DNA from 3 places in the Microlunatus capsulatus genome. Region 2 is predicted to be linked to each of the others. Evidence: riboswitches for the same ligand, from Rfam matches in the RefSeq annotation. Region 2 holds a riboswitch; each other region holds the start of a gene.
What was found. Region 2 has a riboswitch for S-adenosylmethionine ahead of thrC (threonine synthase). Riboswitches for the same ligand answer to the same signal wherever they lie in the genome.
Positions count from the first base shown of each region.

Region 1: it holds a riboswitch for S-adenosylmethionine, as region 2 does, so the genes downstream of both, JOF54_RS13670 (cysteine dioxygenase) here and thrC (threonine synthase) in region 2, are expected to answer to the same signal.
Region 3: it holds a riboswitch for S-adenosylmethionine, as region 2 does, so the genes downstream of both, JOF54_RS00210 (aminotransferase class V-fold PLP-dependent enzyme) here and thrC (threonine synthase) in region 2, are expected to answer to the same signal.

Region 1 is NZ_JAGIOB010000001.1:2,957,652-2,964,015, reverse strand. Features, by position in the region: gene JOF54_RS13680 (sensor histidine kinase) at 1-707, shown strand, start outside; gene JOF54_RS13675 (hypothetical protein) at 694-1,410, shown strand; SAM riboswitch class IV at 1,496-1,611, shown strand; gene JOF54_RS13670 (cysteine dioxygenase) at 1,793-2,311, shown strand; gene JOF54_RS13665 (rhodanese-like domain-containing protein) at 2,446-2,709, shown strand; gene ccsB (c-type cytochrome biogenesis protein CcsB) at 2,865-3,863, opposite strand; gene resB (cytochrome c biogenesis protein ResB) at 3,865-5,565, opposite strand; gene JOF54_RS13650 (cytochrome c biogenesis CcdA family protein) at 5,565-6,278, opposite strand; gene JOF54_RS13645 (TlpA family protein disulfide reductase) at 6,341-6,364, opposite strand, start outside.
Region 2 is NZ_JAGIOB010000001.1:3,106,345-3,112,708, reverse strand. Features, by position in the region: gene JOF54_RS14375 (TIGR03086 family metal-binding protein) at 1-103, opposite strand, end outside; gene JOF54_RS14370 (helix-turn-helix transcriptional regulator) at 206-1,183, shown strand; gene JOF54_RS14365 (TetR/AcrR family transcriptional regulator) at 1,161-1,820, opposite strand; gene JOF54_RS14360 (GAP family protein) at 1,887-2,600, shown strand; gene JOF54_RS14355 (MoaD/ThiS family protein) at 2,597-2,872, opposite strand; gene thrC (threonine synthase) at 2,869-4,170, opposite strand; SAM riboswitch class I at 4,181-4,293, opposite strand; gene JOF54_RS14345 (hypothetical protein) at 4,397-4,885, shown strand; gene JOF54_RS14340 (DUF3263 domain-containing protein) at 4,882-5,190, opposite strand; gene JOF54_RS14335 (Gfo/Idh/MocA family protein) at 5,295-6,314, shown strand; gene manA (mannose-6-phosphate isomerase, class I) at 6,316-6,364, shown strand, end outside.
Region 3 is NZ_JAGIOB010000001.1:30,558-36,921, forward strand. Features, by position in the region: gene JOF54_RS20565 (MarR family winged helix-turn-helix transcriptional regulator) at 1-22, shown strand, start outside; gene JOF54_RS21680 (GNAT family N-acetyltransferase) at 48-809, opposite strand; gene JOF54_RS00195 (FAD/NAD(P)-binding protein) at 974-2,953, shown strand; gene JOF54_RS00200 (LLM class flavin-dependent oxidoreductase) at 2,955-4,046, shown strand; gene JOF54_RS00205 (hypothetical protein) at 4,043-4,270, shown strand; SAM riboswitch class IV at 4,361-4,475, shown strand; gene JOF54_RS00210 (aminotransferase class V-fold PLP-dependent enzyme) at 4,511-5,911, shown strand; gene JOF54_RS00215 (glutathione S-transferase C-terminal domain-containing protein) at 5,908-6,364, shown strand, end outside.

The DNA of each region.
Region 1 (6,364 bases), 150 kb from region 2:
TGGCCCCGGCGCTCATCTCGCTGCGGGTCCGCGACGCCGACCTGGCGCTGGCCCACCTGGCCCCGCTGGTCCGCGAGGAGTCCCACGCCGGCCGCGAGCTGGTGATCAGCGAGACCCACGGCGCTCTCTCCACCCACCTGCGGCTGCTGGAGCAGGAGGCGCGCACCGTCCGCTCCAGCGCGCCCACCCTCTACGAGCTGGCCGTCAGCGCCAACGCCCGTCTGCGCGAGACCATGACGCTGGCCCGGATCGGCGAGACCAGCTCGACCACGCCCGCCAGCCTGGCCGCGCCGGTGCTGACCCTCGCCCGGGCGGTGGGCGCGGAGGTGAGCGTGGACATCGACGCCGAGCACCTCGGCCGCGACGACCGCGACCTCGCCCGGATCGTCCTCAGCGACCTCGTGGGCAACGCGGTGAACGCCGGGGCCGGGGCGATCACGGTCCACCTCGCGCAGCGGCCCGGACTTCTCGTGATAGAAGTCGGGGACGACGCGCCGCCGATGCCGGTCGGGGTCTGGAAGAGTCCCGGGACCAGCTCGGAGCGGCTGGAGGCCCGCCTCACGGGCCTGCAGGGGTCGCTGTCGTGCGAGGACGGAGCCGGGACCAAGACGGTCACGGCCCGCTGGGTGCCCCGGGGCACCGCGACCGAGAGGGGGCGGGGCGACGACCACGACGACGCCGTCGACGGGCCGGGTGCTGCTGGTTGACGACGTGCCCGGGGAACGGGCCAACTTCGAGCGCGCCTTCGGCCGCGGTCTCGCCGTCGCACCCGGGGTCGACCAGCTGAACGAGCTGCTCCGCACCGGGAACGAGTGGGAGGTCGCCTTCGTCGACTTCAACCTCAGCTCGCGGACCAGCACCGGGCTCACTGCCCTGCTCCGGCTGCACCACGAGCGGCCCGGCACCCAGATCGTCACCTACAGCCAGTTCACCGAGAGCGGCCGCACGCTGTACGCCGCCGCGGCCCGGCACTGGTTCGGGGCGGCCGCGCTGCTCGACAAGACGCGCAACGACCCGCACACCCTCATGCACTACCTGACCGCGCTCCGGATCGGGCAGAACCCGACGCCGACGCCGTGGCAGCGCCGGCTGCAGTGGTCGCCGCTGCTCGACTCGCTGCTGGCCGACGCCTCGTGGGTGCGGATCTGGGGCGCCCTGCGGGAGGCGGCCGGCGACATGGCCCGGGTGGCGGAGCTGCTGGGCGTCGAGCCCGGCAGCCTGCGCGGGTTCAAGGACCGCGCCACCGAGGCGGCGATCCAGTTCAACGAGAAGTTCCACGACGTCCCGCACCCCGGCCGGACGCGGAACAAGAAGGGCATCCTCGCCGCCTTCGCGGCCGAGCACCGGCACTTCCTCACCGCGCCCGACCTCTCGACGGTGATGTCGCCGGGGTCCCGCCGGCGCGGCTGACCGCGACCGGTCACCGGGTCCAGCATTCCCCATCGTGAGACAAGGGTTTGTCGGGAATGGGCGCCGCGGCCTAGCCTGAGGACCAGGTCATGAGTGCCAGCTGCACGAGCCCCGGCTCGCTGGCCAGCAACCCTCCGGTACGGCGGGGTGCTCCGGGTGACGACCAGGTCGGCGACCTCTCGGCGTCGGCAAGCGTCCTGACGGAGGTACCCGCGGTGAACCAGCACCTGCACGGCCGGTTGCACGTCGACCTGCGGCGGACGGCCAGCATGGCCTGTCCCGCCGCGCCCGGCCTCGGCTGACCCGCCGCCGCGCCGGAGCGCCCGCGCTCCCCCCGTCCGCACGTCCACCGGCCCGCGCGCCGGATCCCAGGAGACCCCGTATGACCACCACCACCCGTCCTGAGCACGCCCCGACCACCACCCGGGCCCGGCGGCCCGTGCCCGCGCAGATCGCCCGCCGGATCGCCGACACCCCCGCCCTGTGGCGGCCGCTGGTCCGCTTCGACGCCGCCGCCCGCTTCGCCACCCGGCTGCCCGCCGCCTCCGACGACCACGAGGTCTGGCTGCTGACCTGGCTGCCGGGCCAGGGCACCGAGTGGCACGACCACGGCGGCAGCGCCGGGGCCTTCGCCACCGTCCAGGGCGTGCTCACCGAGCAGCACGCCACCCCGGACCAGGGCGGCGGTCCCGCCGTGGTCGTGCCGGGCGCCCGCCGGCTGGTCACCGGCGGCGTCCGGCCGTTCGGCCCCCGGCACGTCCACCACGTCGTCAACGCCGACCCCGTCGGCGCCGTCAGCATCCACGTCTACGCCCCGTCGCTGACCGAGATGACGGAGTACACGCGGCACGGATCGCTGCTACATTCGTCGGGCTCGCAACTGGCCGGGGTGAATTGGTGAGCGTCCTCATCCCGCCAGCCACCACGACCCGCACCGGTCGCAGGACCATCCACGACGTGCTGGAATCGGCCCGGGGGCGCCTCGCAAGGCTCACCCCAGCACAGGCCAGGATCCGTTGGAGCGCCGGTGCGGTCGTGGTGGACATCCGGCCGGCGGCCCAGCGCGCCGCCGAGGGCGAGCTGCCCGGAGCCCTCGTCGTCGAGCGCAACGTCCTGGAGTGGCGGTTCGACCCGATGAGCGACGCCGCCCTGCCGATCGCGTCCTACGACCTCGAGGTCCTCGTGCTCTGCCAGGAGGGCTACACCTCCAGCCTGGCCGCCGCCGCCCTGCAGGACCTGGGCCTCCACCGGGCCACCGACGTCATCGGCGGCTACGCCGCCTGGCGCGAGCTGCTCTGACCGCTCCGTCCTGTTCTCCACGCAAGCCGTGGACGAGCTCGTCGTCTCGTCCGAGCTGGTTCACGGCTTGTCCGTTCGAGGGACAGCACCCCCGCTGCCTGAGCCTGTCGAAGGCCCTTCGACAGGCTCAGGGCGCGGGGTGCAGGAAGGGGGCCTCAGACGCCGGCGTAGGAGTGCAGGCCGGAGACCAGCAGGTTGATGCCGACGAAGTTGAACCAGAAGGACGCTAGACCGAGGATCGCGATGGCGGCGGCCTTGCTGCCCCGCCAGCCGGCCGTCGAGCGGGCGTGCAGGTAGCAGGCGTAGATCACCCAGGTGACGAGCGCCCAGGTCTCCTTGGGGTCCCAGCCCCAGTAGCGGCCCCAGGCGTACTCGGCCCAGACGGCTCCGGCGGCGACGGTGAAGGTCCACAGCGGGAACGCGAAGGCGTGGAAGCGGTAGGTCAGCAGGTCGATCCGGCGGGCGCTGGGCAGCAGGCCCAGGTAGCCCTTGACCGTCCCGCGGTCCTCGGCCCGCTTCTTGACCAGGTAGAGGACCGACATCAGGCCGCCGACGTTGAACGCGGCGCCCGCGATGGCCGCGGCGACGATGTGGATGACGAACCAGACCGAGTGCAGGGCCGGCACCAGCGGGGCGACGGCCACGTAGAAGACGGTGACGGCCAGCCCGTTGGCCACGGCCGCCAGCAGCGTCAGCGGCAGGCCCAGCCAGCGGATGCCCGCCTTCCAGACCATCAGCAGGTAGGCCGCGACGACGAACACCATGGCGGTGGTCGTGAACTCGAACATGTTGCCCCACGGCGCGCGGCCGGCGGCCACCCCGCGGGCCAGCACCCCGGCCAGGCTCAGCAGGAAGCCGATGACGGTCAGCGTGACGCCGATCCGGCCCAGCTGCTCGACCCGGCGCCGGCTGCCCTCGGCCTCGGCGGCCTCCTCGGCGTCGACGGTCGAGGGCCCGTCGGCCGGGGCCTCGACCCCGCCGAAGACGGTCTCGCCGCGGGAGCCGACGCCCACGAGCTGACGGCGCTCGCGGGCGGTGGCGGCCGGGGCCAGGCTGCGCGCGGCCGCCCACTCGCCGGCGTGCGCGAACATCGCCAGCATGTAGACCACGACGGACGTGACCAGCGCGGCGCTGGACAGCTGCTCAGGGTTCATCTCACTGCTTCCTGCGGGGTGTGTCGTCAGAGGGTTCGTCGTCCGGGGGTCCCGGGGATGCGTCCGGAGGGTCCGGCTCCGGCTCGGGCAGGCGGCCGGCCAGGACCTGCGCCAGTTCGTCGACGTCCTCGGTGAGGCCGCCGCGGGCGTCGGCACGGTCCAGGCCGCCGACCTCCAGCAGCCGGCCACCGGCGGACCGCTCCCCCAGCCGCACCCAGACCCGGCGCGGCCGGACGAACAGCGAGAGGCAGAGGCCGAGCACGGCGGCCGCGATGGCGGCGAGCGAGATGCCCACCCCGGGCGAGTCGCCGACCTGCAGCTTCACCCAGCGGTCCCAGCCGTCCATGGTGATGGTGCCGCGGCCGTCGGGCAGCTCGATCGTCTGGCCCTCCTGCAGCGCCATCCGGAACGGCTTGCCCTCGCCGTCGACCATCTCGGTCAGCCCGGCGGTGTCGAGGGAGTAGACGTTCTCGGGCTCGCCGGTCTCCACCTTCGGCGGGCCGTACCAGCCGTTGAGGAACAGGGCCGGGTTCAGCGCGTCGGGGAAGCCCGAGGTGGGGGCCGCGCCGCCGGAGGTGACGGCTGTCGGGAGGAAGAAGCCCTCGAAGGCGAGCCGCTCGGGGCGGGCGTCCGGCGCCTTGATGGCCCCGGCGGAGGTGAACTGGCCGTCCTGGGGCAGGAAGGGCACCGGGCCGGAGAACGCGGTGTTGCCGTCGCCGTCCTTGATCGTCACCCGCGGCGCGTAGCCGTGGCCGATCAGGTGCACCGTGGTGCCGTCGACCTCGAGCGGCTTGTTGACCTCGAGGGTCTCGGCCCGCGGCGCGTCGCCCGGGGCGTCGGTGACCTCGACCTCGGCGCGGAACAGCCGGGCGGCGCCCCGCTGGACCGGTCCGGTCTCGAAGGCCACGTCGAAGCTCTTCACCACGACGCTGAAGGGGTGCAGGTCGTTCTCGTCGAAGCGGGCGCCGGCCTGCAGGTCGTCGTACTGGGTCAGGTTGTTGGCGAACCCCTGCCCGACGATGACGACGCTGCTGCCGCGGAAGCCGTAGAGGCTGGCCAGGGCGACGCCGAGCAGCACGAACAGCAGGCTCACGTGGAAGAGCAGGTTGCCGGCCTCGCGGAGGTAGCCGCGCTCGGCGGCGACCGTCCCGTCGTCGCGGACGTCCACCCGGTAGCGGCGGCGGCGGAGCTCGGCGGCGGCCCGGTCCAGCAGGTCGGCCTCGGCGTCCACGGCGGCGCGCGCGTAGGCGGGCAGCCGGCCGAGGTTGCGCGGGGTCCGCGGCGGCCGTGCCCGCAGGGCCCGGGCGTAGACGCCGACGCGCGGCACGATGCAGCCCACGAGCGAGACGAACAGCAGCAGGTAGATCGCCGAGAACCAGGGCGAGGTGAAGACGTTGAACAGCCCGACCCGGTCGTAGAGCGGGCCCAGCGTCGGGTTGTCCCGGATGAAGTCCGAGACCCGCACCGGCGAGACCGCGCGCTGCGGGATCAGCGAGCCGGGGACGGCCGCCAGGGCCAGCGCGAACAGCAGCACGAGGGCGGTCCGCATGGAGGTCAGCTGGGTCCAGACGAACCGGGCCCCGCCGCGCCAGCCGAGCCGCGGGGCACCCCCGCCGGAACCGCCGTCCGGGGGCAGGTCGGAGCCGCCGGGGGGCGGGGCGTCGGAGCCGGTCGCGGGCTCGCGGAGCTGGGTGTCGGTCATCAGATCACCGGGACGAAGGAGGCGAAGGTCTGGCGGAGGTCGGCCGTCAGGGTGGTCCACAGGCCGGTGACCAGGAGCAGTCCGACGACGACCATGGCCAGGCCGCCGACGCGGAGCAGGGTCGGCTGGTGGCGACGGAGGAAGCCGACGGCGCGCGCCATCCGCGTGTAGACCAGCCCGGCCACGACGAAGGGGACGCCGAGGCCGAGGGCGAAGACGAAGGCCAGCAGGCCGCCGCGCAGCGCCGTCGCCTCGGTGAAGGCCAGGCTGTAGACGACGCCGAGGGTCGGGCCGATGCAGGGCGTCCAGCCCAGGGCGAAGACGACGCCCAGCAGCGGGGCGGCGGCCACGCCGGCGTTCGGCAGCCGGGAGAACCGCAGCTCGCGCCGGCCCAGCCCGATGACGCCGGCGAAGACCAGGCCGAGCGCGATGATGACGACGCCCAGCACCCGGGTGATCACCTCGGCGTGCACCAGCAGGGCCGCCCCCAGGCCGCCGACCAGGGTGCCGGTGGCCACGAAGACGGCGGCGATGCCCAGCACGAACAGCGAGGTGCCGGCCAGCATCCGGCCGCGGCGGGCCGTCCCGCCCAGCACCTCGGCGGCGCCCAGCCCGGTGGCGTAGGAGAGGTAGCCCGGCAGCAGCGGCACCACGCACGGGGAGAAGAAGGACACCAGGCCGGCGAGCAGCGCGACCGGCACGGCGAGGGCCATCGAGCCACCGACGGCCGCCTCGGCCCAGCTCCCCAGGTCCAGCGCGACGAGGTCGAGGGGGGTCACTCCGCGGCCACCTGGTCGAT
Region 2 (6,364 bases):
TGAGGCCGTCCAGCAGGCCGGCGACCCAGGCCTGGGTCCGGGCGAGGGCGGCGCGGGGGTCGTCGGCGGCGGTGCGGGGGGCGTGGACGTCGGTGGCGGTCATGGCGGTCCTCCTGGTGGTCGCGGCCCCGGCGGGACCGTCTGCGACCATCCTCGAACGCCATACCTGACACCTGCTGTCATGTTTCTCTGCCATCCTCGGGACGTGCGCGCCGACCGTCTGCTCCAGCTCGTCGGGCTGCTGCGGCAGCACGGCCGGCTGAGCGCCGCGGAGCTCGCCCGGCGCCTCGAGGTGACGCCGCGGACGGTGCTGCGCGACGTGGAGGCGCTGTCCACCGCCGGCGTGCCCGTCGTGGCCGAGCGGGGACGGCACGGCGGCTTCTCCCTGCTCCCTGGCTACCGGCCGGCCGTCGAGGAGCTGACGGCCGCGGAGGTGCAGGCCCTGCTGCTGGCCGGCCGCGTCCCGGCCGAGTCGCTCGGCCTCGCCGGACCGCTCGCGTCGGCGCTGCGCAAGGTCGCGGGCTCGGCGCCGCCCGAGCACGGCCGCTCGGCCGCCCGGATCAGCGACCGGGTGCTCGTCGACACCGCGGGCTGGTGGGGAGCACCCGAGGAGCGGGGGCAGTTCGACGCCGTGCAGCAGGCGGTGCTGGGCGACCGCCGGCTGCGGATGACCTATCAGCCCCGCGACCCCCGCGGGACCGGCGTCCGCACCGTCGACCCCTACGGCCTCCTGCAGGCCGCCGGCACCTGGTACCTGATCGCCGCGCACCGCGGCCGGCCCCGGTCCTACCGCGTCTCCCGGGTCCTCGCCGCGACGGTGCTGGACGAGCCGAGCCGGCGTCCGGCGGACCTCGACCTGGCGGCGCTGTGGTCCGAGCTGCGCGCCGGCTTCGCGTCCCCGCCGACGCACACGGTCCGGCTGGCCTGCGACCCGGCCCGCTACGAGCTGGCCCTCACCCTGCTGGCCGGCCAGGGGGCGAGCCGGCCGCGCGTCCTGGACCCCGGGCCGCCGGTGGTGTTCGAGGTCGAGGTGCACGTGCTCCGCTCGACCGTCGGCGTGCTCGCCGGCCTCGGCTCGGCCGTCCGCGCCCTGGCCCCGCCCGAGCTGCTGGAGCAGATGGTGGCGGTGGCGCAGGAGCTGCTGGCCACCTACCCCGACGTCAGGACGACGGGCCCGCGCTGAGCGGGACCCGCTCGAGCTCGCGGCGCAGGACGGCACGGAGGGCGGCGGCGTCCATCAGCTGCGGGTAGAGCAGCCCCTGGACGGCCAGGCCGTCGACCAGCACCTGCACGGCGAGGGCCTGCGCCTCCAGCTCGGGGTCCGCGAGCGGCTCGCCCAGGGGGCCGCCGGTCCGGGTCAGCAGATCGGCGTCCGGGGCCGGACCACCGGCCAGCCAGAGCACCAGCGCGCGGACGAGCCGCCGGCCCTCCCGGAAGGCCCAGCCCCGGAACTCCTGGTGCCCGGGCGCGAGACGGGTCAGGTCGATGAGGCCGAAGTAGACCGCCGTCTCGGTCCACCGCTCCTCGTCCAGCGGCAGCAGCTGCTCCAGCAGCGCCTGCGCGACCTCCAGCGGGGGCTGCTGCCCCTCAGCCAGCAGTCGCGACATCCGGTCCCCGATGCGACGCACCGTGTGCTCGGCGGCGAAGAGCAGCAGGGACGCCTGGTCGGCGAAGTAGTGCCGCAGGGCGCCGGTCGAGATGCCCGCCTCGGCCGCCACCGACCGCACCGAGACCGCGGCCACGCCGTCCCGGGTCAGCACCCGCCAGGTCGCCCGGGCGATGTCCTGCCGGCGCTCCTCGTGGTCCACCACCTTCGGCACGGGGCCTTTATAGCACAGCCGTGCTGCTAAGGTTGTCGCACAGTCGTACTAAAACAGGAGCAGCAGATGACCCTCGCCGTCCTCGGAGCCCTCGTCGGGCTGGCCCTGGTCGACTCGACCAGCTTCGGCACCCTGGTGCTGCCGCTGATGATGCTGCTCAGCCCGCGGGTGCGGACGCGGAACGTCGTCGTCCACCTGCTCACCCTCGGGCTGTTCTACGTCGGCGTCGGGGTGCTGCTGCTGCTCGGGGCCGAGGCGGCCCTGGCCGTCGTCGGTCCGCTGCTGGACACCCGGGCGGCCCGGATCGCGCAGCTGGGCCTCGGCGTCGGGCTGGTCGTGCTGTCCTTCGTCCTCGACCCGAAGGCCGTGGCGGGGCGACGGGCCCGGCGGGGCCTGCCGCCGGCCGCGCCGTCACGCTGGCGCTCGCGGGCCCTGGGCGCCGACGCGCGGCTGCCCGTGGTCGTCGGGGTGGCGCTGGCCGCCGGGGCGGTCGAGGTGGCCTCGATGCTCCCCTACCTCGGGGCGGTCGGGCTGATCGTGGCCTCGGACACGGGGCTGGGCACCCGGCTGGCCGTGCTCGGCGGCTACGTCCTCGTCATGCTGCTGCCGGCCCTGGTGCTGCTGGTGGTCCGGGTCGCCGGCGGCCAGCGCCTCGAGCCGCGGCTGGCGCGGGTCGAGGCGTGGCTGGCCAGGCGGACCTCCGGGGCCGGCGCCTGGGTGGTCGGCATCATCGGCGTGCTGCTGGGGCTGGACGCCCTGAGCGCGCTGCGAGCGGCCTAGCCCCCGGCGACGGCCGGGATGATCGAGACCTTCGCGCCCTCGGGCACCGGGGCCTCGAGGCCGCCGGAGAAGCGGACGTCCTCGTCGCCGACGTAGACGTTGACGAAGCGGCGCAGCTGGCCGGCGTCGTCGAGGATCCGCGCACGGATGCCGTGGTGGTTGGTCTCCAGCGAGTCGAGCAGCTCGGCGAGGGTGCCGCCGTCGGCGCTCACCTCTCCGGCCCCGGCGGTGTAGGTGCGCAGGATCGTGGGGATGCGGACGGTGGCGCTCATCGGTCGAGCTCCTTCCAGAAGTCGGTGAAGGCGTCGTAGCGGGGCGGGATGGTGGTCTTCGGGCCGACACGGCTGCTGACGGCGTCGAGGGTCTTGAGGCCGTCGCCGGAGTTGATGACGACCGTCTCGGCGTCGGGGTCGAGGACGCCGTCCTCGATCAGCTTCGCGGTGACGCCGACGGTGACCCCGCCGGCGGTCTCGGCGAAGACGCCCTCGGTGCGGGCCAGCCGCAGGATGTTGGCCACGACGGTCTCGTCGTCGACGTCGGCGATCAGCCCGCCGGTGCGGCGGATGACGTCCAGCACGTAGGGGCCGTCGGCCGGGTTGCCGATGGCCAGCGACTTGGCGATGGTGTCCGGCTTGACCGGGGGCACGAAGTCGAGGTCGGCACGGTAGGCCTGGGCGATGGGCGAGCAGCCGGTGGCCTGGGCGCCGTAGATCTTCCACGGCTTGTCCTCGACCAGGCCCAGCGTCACGAGCTCGGTGAAGCCCTTGTCGATCTTGGTCAGCTGCGAGCCGGAGGCGACCGGGATCACCAGCTGGTCGGGGATCCGCCAGCCCAGCTGCTCGGCGATCTCGTAGGCCAGCGTCTTCGAGCCCTCGGAGTAGTAGGGGCGGACGTTGACGTTGACGAACGCCCAGCCCTCCTCCTCCGCGGCGATCTCGCTGGCCAGCTTGTTGACGTCGTCGTAGCTGCCCTGCACCGCGATCAGCGTGGTGTCGTAGACGGCGGAGGCGATGATCTTCTGCTGCTCGAGGTTCTCGGGCACGAAGACGACGCTCTTGATGCCGGCGCGGGCGGCGGCGGCGGCGACGGCGTTGGCCAGGTTGCCGGTCGAGGGGCAGGCCAGCACGTGCAGGCCCAGCTCGCGGGCGGCGGAGAGGGCGACGGCGACGACGCGGTCCTTGAAGGAGTGCGTCGGGTTGCCCGAGTCGTCCTTGACCCAGAGCTTGCGCAGGCCGAGGTCGGCGGCGAGGTTCGCCGCGTCCAGCAGCCGGGTGTAGCCCGGGTCGGTCGAGCGGAAGGAGGCGATGTCGGCGGGGACCGGCAGCAGCGGGGCGTAGCGCCAGATGCTCTTGGGGCCGGCCTCGAGCTGCTCGCGGGTGATGGTCGGGAAGTCGTAGCCCACCTCGAGGGGGCCGAAGCACTCCAGACAGGCGTAGAACGGGCCGAGCGAGCTCTTCTCGCCGCAGGCCCGGCAGACGAGGTGCGTGGCGTTGCCGAAGGCTCCGGGCCGGACGCCGGCGGGAGCGGGCACCCCTGCCGCGGTGGTGGACGGGGTGGCGAGCGCAGTCATGGCTGTTCCTTCTTCATCTGTCGTGGCCGACGTTCGACCACGGCGGAGTTGGCACCGTTCCTGCTTGGTCAGGCGGTTGCCGGGGAGTCAAAGGGCCGTTCCCTCATCCCCTCTGGATGAACGTCACAAACCCTACGCGGGGGCCCCGGCGGAGGCACATCGAGGTCCCAGTGGGTGGGAACGCCGTCCAGCATCCGGGACGCCAGGCGGGGGCTACGGTGCTGCCATGACCTCGGGCACCGCGGGACGCCTCGCGCGACAGGACCGGATCCGCCGACTGGGGAACGCCGTGAACCTCAGCACCGCCCTGGGGATGGCAGTGGCACGGCTGGGCCGGGCGAGCGTCCGGCCGGGTCCGCGCGGCCTGCTGCTGGCCGAGGGCTACCGGCTCCCGTTCCCCGTGGCGGGCGCGTTCACCGTGGGCGACGTGCTCCTCACGGCGGGGCGCTGGGACCGCCACCGGCCCGGCCTGCTGGAGCACGAGGAGCGGCACAGCTGGCAGTGGTTCTGGTGCGCGGGGCTGCCGTTCCTGCCCGCCTACGGCGTCGCGATGGCGTGGTCGGTGCTGCGCACCGGGGACCGGGCGGCGGCCAACGCGTTCGAGCGGGGGGCGGGGCTGGTGCGCGGCGGCTACCGGGAGCTGCCGGTGCGGCCGCTGGGTCCCGTCGTCCGGACCCTGCTGACGGGGCGGCGTCCGCCCCGGCGGGAGACCTAGGAGTCGATCGTGAGGTCGATGCCGAGCCGCTTGGCGGACCGGTTGCGCTGCCGGGTGGCCCGCAGCCGGCGGAGCCGCTTGACCAGCAGCGGGTCCTGGACCAGGGCCTCCGGCTTGTCGATGAGGGCGTTGAGGACCTGGTAGTAGCGGGTCGCGGACATCTGGAACGTGTCGCGGATCGCCTGCTCCTTGGCCCCGGCGAACTTCCACCACTGCCGCTCGAAGGCGAGGATCTCGGCGTCGCGCTCGCTGAGCGCCCCGAAGGGCTCGCTGCTCTCGAGCGACGGGTTCGAGGCGCTGACCATGCCGCCATCGTAGGGCCAAACCACACCGGTGTCATTCAGCGCGGCGGACCGCCGGGCGCCGGACCGACGTGCCCGCTGTCGGCGGCATGCGACACGATGGAGGGGTGACTGACGCCGACGTTCCCACGACCGGCTGGGGCATCCTCAGCACCGGCCACATCGCCTCCGTCCTCGCGAAGGACCTGGCCCTGCTGCCCGAGGAGGCGTCGCTGGTCGCGGTCGGCTCGCGCTCGGCCGACAAGGCCGCCGCCTTCGCCGACGAGTACGGCTTCCGCCGCAGCCACGGCTCCTACGAGGAGCTGGCCGCCGACCCCGACGTCGACGTCGTCTACGTCGCCAGCCCGCACAACGACCACTACCCCTCCGCGAAGCTCTGCCTGGAGGGCGGCAAGGCCGTCCTGGTGGAGAAGCCGTTGACGGTGACCCCGGAGCAGGCCGAGGAGCTGCTGGCCCTGGCCGGCGAGCGCGGGCTGTTCGTCATGGAGGCGATGTGGACGCGCACCCACCCGCTGATCCGGCACGCGGCCGAGCTGGTCGCCTCCGGTGAGCTGGGCGAGGTCCGCCACGTCGACGCCCAGTTCGGCTTCGCCTTCGACGGCCCCGACAGCCACCGCCTGCTGGACCCCGCGCAGGCGGGCGGCGCGATCCTCGACGCCGGCGTCTACCCGGTGCACGCCGTCAACCTCTTCCTGGGCGAGCCCGCCGAGGTGCTGGGCTCCGGCACCGCCGCGGCCACCGGCGTCGACGACCACGCCGCGGCCCTGCTGACCTACCCGGCGACGGCCGAGCGCGGGGCCGCCACGGCCTCCGTGCTCTGCACCCTGCGGGCCAACCTGCCCAACCGGCTCAGCGTGTACTGCACCAAGGGCCGCGTGATGTTCGACGACATGTTCCTGCGGCCGGCCGAGCTGACGGTCTGGCGCGACGGCACCGACGCCCCCGAGGAGCTGGTCGCCTCATGGCCGGGCGGCGGCTACACGTTCGAGGCGCAGGAGGTCATGCGCTGCCTGCGGGCCGGCGACGTCGAGTCACCGCTGGTGCCGTGGTCCGACACGCTCGCGGTGTCCCGGACGCTCAGCCGCTGGCAGGGCGCCGTCGGCGCCCCGGCCCGGACGAGCGCCTGACGTGGCCGAGCTGCTGACCGGGGTCCGGCAGCCCTACGCCTGGGGCTCGC
Region 3 (6,364 bases), 3.1 Mb from region 2:
CTCGGCCGTCCTGCGCGGCTGACGGGCCAGGCCCAGGAGCCGACCGCTCAGGTGCTCGAGGAGTCCGCCGCCGGCTCCACGTCCGGGGTGCGCAGCACGGCGAACTCCACCGTGCGCCGCAGCGCGTAGCCCAGCTGCAGGTAGAGCTCGACCGCGCTCGTGTTGGCGGCCCCGGTGTGCAGGAAGGGCGTCTCCCCCCGCTGGCGGATCTCGTGCCCCACCGCGCGCACCAGCCGGGTGGCCAGCCCCTGGCGTCGGTGGTCGGGGTGGGTGCAGACGGCGCTGATCTCGGTCCAGCCCGGCGGGTGCAGCCGCTCGCCGGCCAGGGCGACCAGCCGGCCGTCGCGCCACAGGCCGAGGTAGCCCCCCAGCTCGTGGGTGCGGGGGCGGAAGGGTCCCGGCTCGGTGCGGGCCACCAGGTCGGCGGCCTCGAACGCCTCGGCCGCGCCGACGGGGGACGCCTCGGGGTCGGGGCCGGTGCGGTGGTCCGGCGTGGCCACCAGCTGGACGCCGGGGATGAGCGCCTCGACCGCCCAGCCCGCTGGGAGGCCGTCGACCAGACCGGGCGGGCCCGTCAGCAGCACGGTCTGCCCGGCGCCCTGGAGCCGGTGGAGGTCCGCCCACGACCGCGGGTCGCCGGGGTCGGCGAGCGCGCCGAAGGGGGAGAGGTCGGTCCGGTAGCGCCGCGCCCGCCCCTGCCCCTCGGCGAACCGGGCGTGCGGTCCGGTGAGCGAGGCCCAGGCCGCGCTGTCGAGCGGGTGGGGCGGTGCCGACGCGGCAGCGGTCGAGACCGGGGTGGGGGCGCTCACCCGGTCGGCAACGTGGACGTCGTCGCGTCTGTTCCGGCCCTCCCGGAGCCGGCTCGTCCGGACAGGAGGGGTGGCCGAGGGGCGTCCAGCGCCTGAGAAGCCTGTTCGGTCGGTGGACACCGCTCTAGTATTCCCTACTAAGTCTGCAGAGTTCAGGGGATGTGATGAGCGGAAGCGGTGGGCCGGGCGGGGAGCCCGTGGTGCTGGTGCTCGTGGGCCTGGGCCCGCGCGGCGCCGGGCTCCTGGAGCGGGTGGTCAGCAACGCCGCGGTGGAGAGCCGTCGGCCGGTGGAGGTCCACCTCGTCGACCCGTTCCCACCGGGAGGCGGCCGGGTGTGGCGCGACGCCCAGTCCGAGCTGCTCCGGCTCAACACCACCGCGGAGGACCTGACGGCCTTCGTCGACGCCAGCGTGACGATGGAGGGACCGGTGACGCCCGGCCCCTCCCTGGCGGACTGGTGCCGGACGGCGGGCGCGGGGCTCGCCGACCCCGCGCTGGTGTCAGAGGCGGCCGCCCTGGGCCCGCTCGACTTCCCGACGCGCCGGCTCGCCAGCGCCTACCTGGCTGCGGCCCTGGAGCGGACGCTGGCCCGGCTGCCCCCCTCGGTGACCGTCGTCACCCATGCCCGCCGGGCCGTCGACCTCCTCACGACCGGGACGGGGGAGCGCGACCTCGTCGTCCTCGACGACGGCACCCGGCTGGCCGCCGACGCCGTGGTGCTGCTGACCAGCCACGTCGACGTCCGGCCCGCCCCGCCGTTCGCGGCGCTGGCGGCGTTCGCCGACGCGCACGGGCTGACCTACGTCCCGCCGGGTTACGGCGGTGACCTGGACCTCGAGCTGCTGCGGCCCGGCCAGGACGTCCTGGCCCGCGGGTTCGGGCTGGGGTTCGTCGACCTCATGGTCCTGCTGACCGAGGGCCGGGGCGGCAAGTTCGTGGAGGACCCGGACGACGACGCGCCGGGCCGGCTGCGCTACGAGCCGTCGGGGGCCGAGCCGCGGCTGCTCGTCGGTTCACGGCGCGGTGTGCCGTACCACGCCAAGCCGATGTACCGGTTGCGCGCGGCCAAGCCGGAGCGGACCACCTTCTGCACCCCGGAGGCCGTCGCCGCCCTGCTGGAGCGCGGGCAGCCGATCACCTTCCTCCGCGACCTCTGGCCGCTGGTCGCCCTGGAGGTCACCTGGGCCTACCACGTCGAGCTGGCGCAGGGCCACCCCGAGCGGGTGGCCGTGCCCTGGCCGGAGTTCGCGGCCACCTTCGCGCGGCTCGCGCCCGACGCGACGGCGCTGCACGGCTGGCTCACCGCCGTCGTGCCCGACGCCCGCGACCGCCTCGACCTCGCCGCCCTCGACCGGCCGTTGGACGGGCTCCGGGTCGTGGACCGCGAGGAGCTGCGCCGGGTCGTCCGCCGTCACGTCCGCGACGACCTCGACCGGCGCCAGGACGTGCGGTTCAGCGCCGACCTCGGGGCCTTCCACGGGCTGCTCGCCGTGCTCCCCGTGATCGGGCCGGCCCTCGGGTCCCCGCTGATGGACCCGCGCTCGCTCGTCGAGGAGTTCACCGGCTGGTTCATGGGCTTCTTCAGCAGCTACGCCAGCGGTCCGCCGCCGGACCGGCTCGAGCAGTTCCTCGCCCTCGAGGAGGCCGGCGTCGTGCAGCTCGTCGGCCCCGGCCTGGAGGTCGCGGCGGACCCCGCGCGCCGCGTGTTCGTCGGCCGCTCGAGCGCGGTGCCCGGCGAGGTGACGGCTCGCGCCCTCCTCGAGGCGACCCTGCCGGCCTTCGACCTGGCCCGGGCCGACGACCCGCTGCTGGCGGCCCTGGCCGCCCGCGGCGAGGTCGCCAGCCAGGTCCTCACCGGCCCGGACGGGGTACGGCTCGACACCGGGCAGCTGGCCGTCGACGCCGGCCACCGCCTCCGCCGGGCCGACGGCACGACCTCCCCGCGCCGCTTCGCGCTCGGGATGCACACCACCGTGAAGTCGGCGGCCTTCGCCCGGCCCGGCAGCAACGGGCCGGTGCACCGCCACAACGACCAGGTGGCCCGGGCGCTCCTCGCGCTCGAGCCGCTCACCGCCGCCACCAGCGGCACCCCCGTCCACCGACCGCCCGACACCGACCAGCCCCCACGTCCAGGAGGACAGTGACATGCCCATCGAGTTCCTCGGCATCGGAGCCACCCACGACGGCTCCGAGACCACGCCCCGCTCCGGCGGCAGCTTCGACCCCGAGTACACCGTCCGGCTGGCCCGTGCCCACCAGGACCACGGCTGGGACCGCGTGCTGACAACCTACGGCTCGGGCTCGCCGGACCCGGCGCAGGCCGCGGCCCTGATCGCCGCCCGCACCGACACCCTGCAGGTCCTCGTGGCGCACCGGCCCAACCTGTCGATCCCCACCTTCGCGGCCAAGACCCTGGCCACCCTCGACCACATCTCCGGGGGCCGGACGACGGTGCACATGATCACCGGCGGCAGCGACCACGAGCAGCAGCGGGAGGGCGACTTCCTCCCCAAGGACGCCCGCTACGACCGGACCCGGGAGTACATCCAGATCCTCAAGCAGGTGTGGACCCGGCACGAGGCCTTCGACTTCTCGGGCGAGCACTACCGCTTCGCCGACTTCGTGGCCGACGTCTTCCCGGTCCAGCAGCCCCGGCCGCAGGTCAGCTTCGGCGGGTCCTCGGACGCGGCCTACGCCGTCGGCACGGCCGAGGCCGACATCTTCTGCCTGTGGGGCGAGCCGCTGGCCGACACCCGCGAGCAGATCGAGCGGGTCCGGCGCGAGGCGGCGGCCGCCGGCCGCGCGACGCCGCCCCGCATCCAGGTGGCGTTCCGGCCGATCCTCGCGCCCACCGAGGCGCAGGCGTGGGCCAAGGCCGAGGACGTCGTGCGCCGGATCGAGGCGCGCAAGGCCGGCGGCCAGCAGTTCCGGCTCGCCCCCGCGTCGCCGGAGAACACCGGCTCGCAGCGGCTGCTCGCCATCGCCGACCGCGGGGACCGGCACGACCGCATCCTCTACTCCGGGACGGCGAAGGCCACCGGCGGCGCCGGGAACTCCAACGCGCTGGTCGGCACCCCGGAGCAGGTCGCCGAGGCGCTCCTGGAGTACGTCGACCTCGGCGTGGACATCATCTCCGCGCGCGGCTACGACACCCTGCAGGACGCCGTCGACTTCGGCGACCAGGTGATCCCCCTCGTCCGCGCCGAGGTGGCCCGCCGGGAAGCCGTCGCCGCATGAGCGCCTCAGCACCCGGCCCGCGGGAGGGGCGCCGCCGCTCGCGCGGTGCCGCGGGGGACTGCGCCGCCTGGCTGGGCCCGCACGACCTCGCCGCCATGGTGGGGCTGGCGGCGGCGGCGTCCGGCGGGCAGGCCGGGGCGGCTCCGGTCGGGTCGCCGGCCGGCTCTGCCGCCGGCCCCAGCCCGACCGTGCTGGCCGCCCGGCTGTCGACCCTGCTCCGCTAGCAACTCCCCGTCGTCCCGCTGCTCGGGACACCTGTCCACCTGCCGAGATTGCCTTGTATCCCTAGTAGTGCGCAGGGGTACAGTTCTTCCTGTCACGAGTGCCAGCGTCAAGCCCCGGCTTGCTGGCCGGCAACCCTCCTCCGCGGTGGGGTGCCCCGGGTGAGGACACGGCTGGCGTCCGTCCGGACGCCGGCAAGCGCGGACCCCGGCCCGGGGTCCTGTTCCCGGAGGTCGTCGGCGATGAGCCTGCTCACCCACCCCAGCACCACCACGTCCCGCCGGCCGCCCGCGCCGGCCGCGCTGCTGCCCGTCGTCGGGGCCGGGCAGTCCGTGCCCCTCGTGGACGGCCGCAGCGCCCGCTACGTCCACCTTGACTACGCCGCCAGTGCGCCGGCCCTGCAGGCGGTGGCCGACCACGTCACCGCCGTCCTGCCCGCCTACGCCAGCGTCCACCGCGGGGCCGGCTACCTGTCCCAGGTGTCCACCCGGCTGCTGGAGCAGGCGCGCGGCGAGATCGCCCGCTCGGTCGGCGCCCGGGACGACGACGTCGTGGTCCTCACCCGCAACACCACCGACGCGCTCACCCTGCTCAGCACCGCCGTGCCGGGCGAGGTCGTCGTGCTGGACGTCGAGCACCACGCCAACCTGCTGCCGTGGCAGCGGGGCACCGCCCGCGTCGTCCCCGCGGCCGGCACGCTCGCCGCGACCGAGGCGGCGCTGGCCGCCGAGCTGGGACGGCGGCCCGCCGCGCTGCTCGCCGTCACGGGGGCGTCGAACGTCACCGGCGAGGTGCCGCCGCTGGCCCGGCTGGCCGCCCTGGCCCACGCCCACGGCGCCCGGATCGTCGTCGACGCCGCGCAGCTCGTGCCCCACCGGGGGTTCGACCTGGCGGGTCTCGACGTCGACTACGTCGCGTTCTCCGGGCACAAGCTGTACGCGCCGTTCGGCGCCGGTGCGCTGGTCGGCCGTCCCGACTGGCTGGACGCGGCGCCGCCGCACCAGCCCGGCGGCGGCGCCGTCCGCGAGGTGGGCACGACCGCCACCGTCTGGGCGCGCAGCCCGGAGCGGCACGAGGGCGGCACACCCAACGTGCTCGGCGTCGCGGCGCTCGCCGAGGCCTGCCGCGTGCTGGCGGCCGTCGGGTTCGACCGGGTGCGCGAGCACGAGGCCGTCCTGCACGACCGGCTGGTGCAGGGGCTGCGCGACCGCGGGATCGAGCCGCTGCGGATCTGGACCGACGCGCCCGACGTCGTCGGCGTCGTCAGCTTCACCGTCCCCGGCTCCACGGCCTCGCAGGTCGCCGCGTTCCTCTCCGCCGAGCACGGCGTCGGGGTCCGCGACGGACGCTTCTGCGCCCACCCGCTGCTGGCCCGGCTCGGGGCGTCCGACGGCGCCGTGCGCGCCAGCCTCGGCGTCGGCAGCAGCGCGGCCGACGTCGACCGCCTCCTCGACGCCCTCGACCGGCTGCGCGCCGACGGCCCGCGCTGGACCTACACCAGCTCCGGCGGCAGCTGTCGACCGTCGCCCGACCCCCGCCCCCTGCCCGCGTGGTGGACCGGTGACGACGGCCTCGACGGCCCGTCCGCCGCCCCGCCCTCGCCGTGCACCCCCACCCCCGCACCTCCTGGAGACCACCGATGACCCTCACCACCCCCGGCACCCGCTTCGCCGGCCCCGTCGACACCGAGCGCTACGGCGAGTACCGGGTCACCCGGCGCCCCGACGACCCGCGGCCGCTCTACCGCTTCACCGGCCGGCTCAGCTCCGACGGCTCGACCCCGTTCCACGCCGAGCCCGGCCGGTACCACCTCTACGCCGGCTGGTTCTGCCCCTGGGCCCAGCGGGTGGTGCTGCAGGTCGCGGCCAACGGCCTGCTGGCCGCGCCCGGCGGCGAGGGCGCCCTCTCGGTGTCCTACGTCGACGACGCCCGCGACGCCCGGGGCTGGGCCTTCCGCGAGACCCACGGCCCCGACCCCGTGAACGGGTTCACGCTGCTGCGGGACGCCTACGAGGCCACCGAGCCCGGCTTCGACGGCCACGTCAGCGTGCCGACGCTGTGGGACACCACGACCGGGCGCGTGGTCAGCAACGACT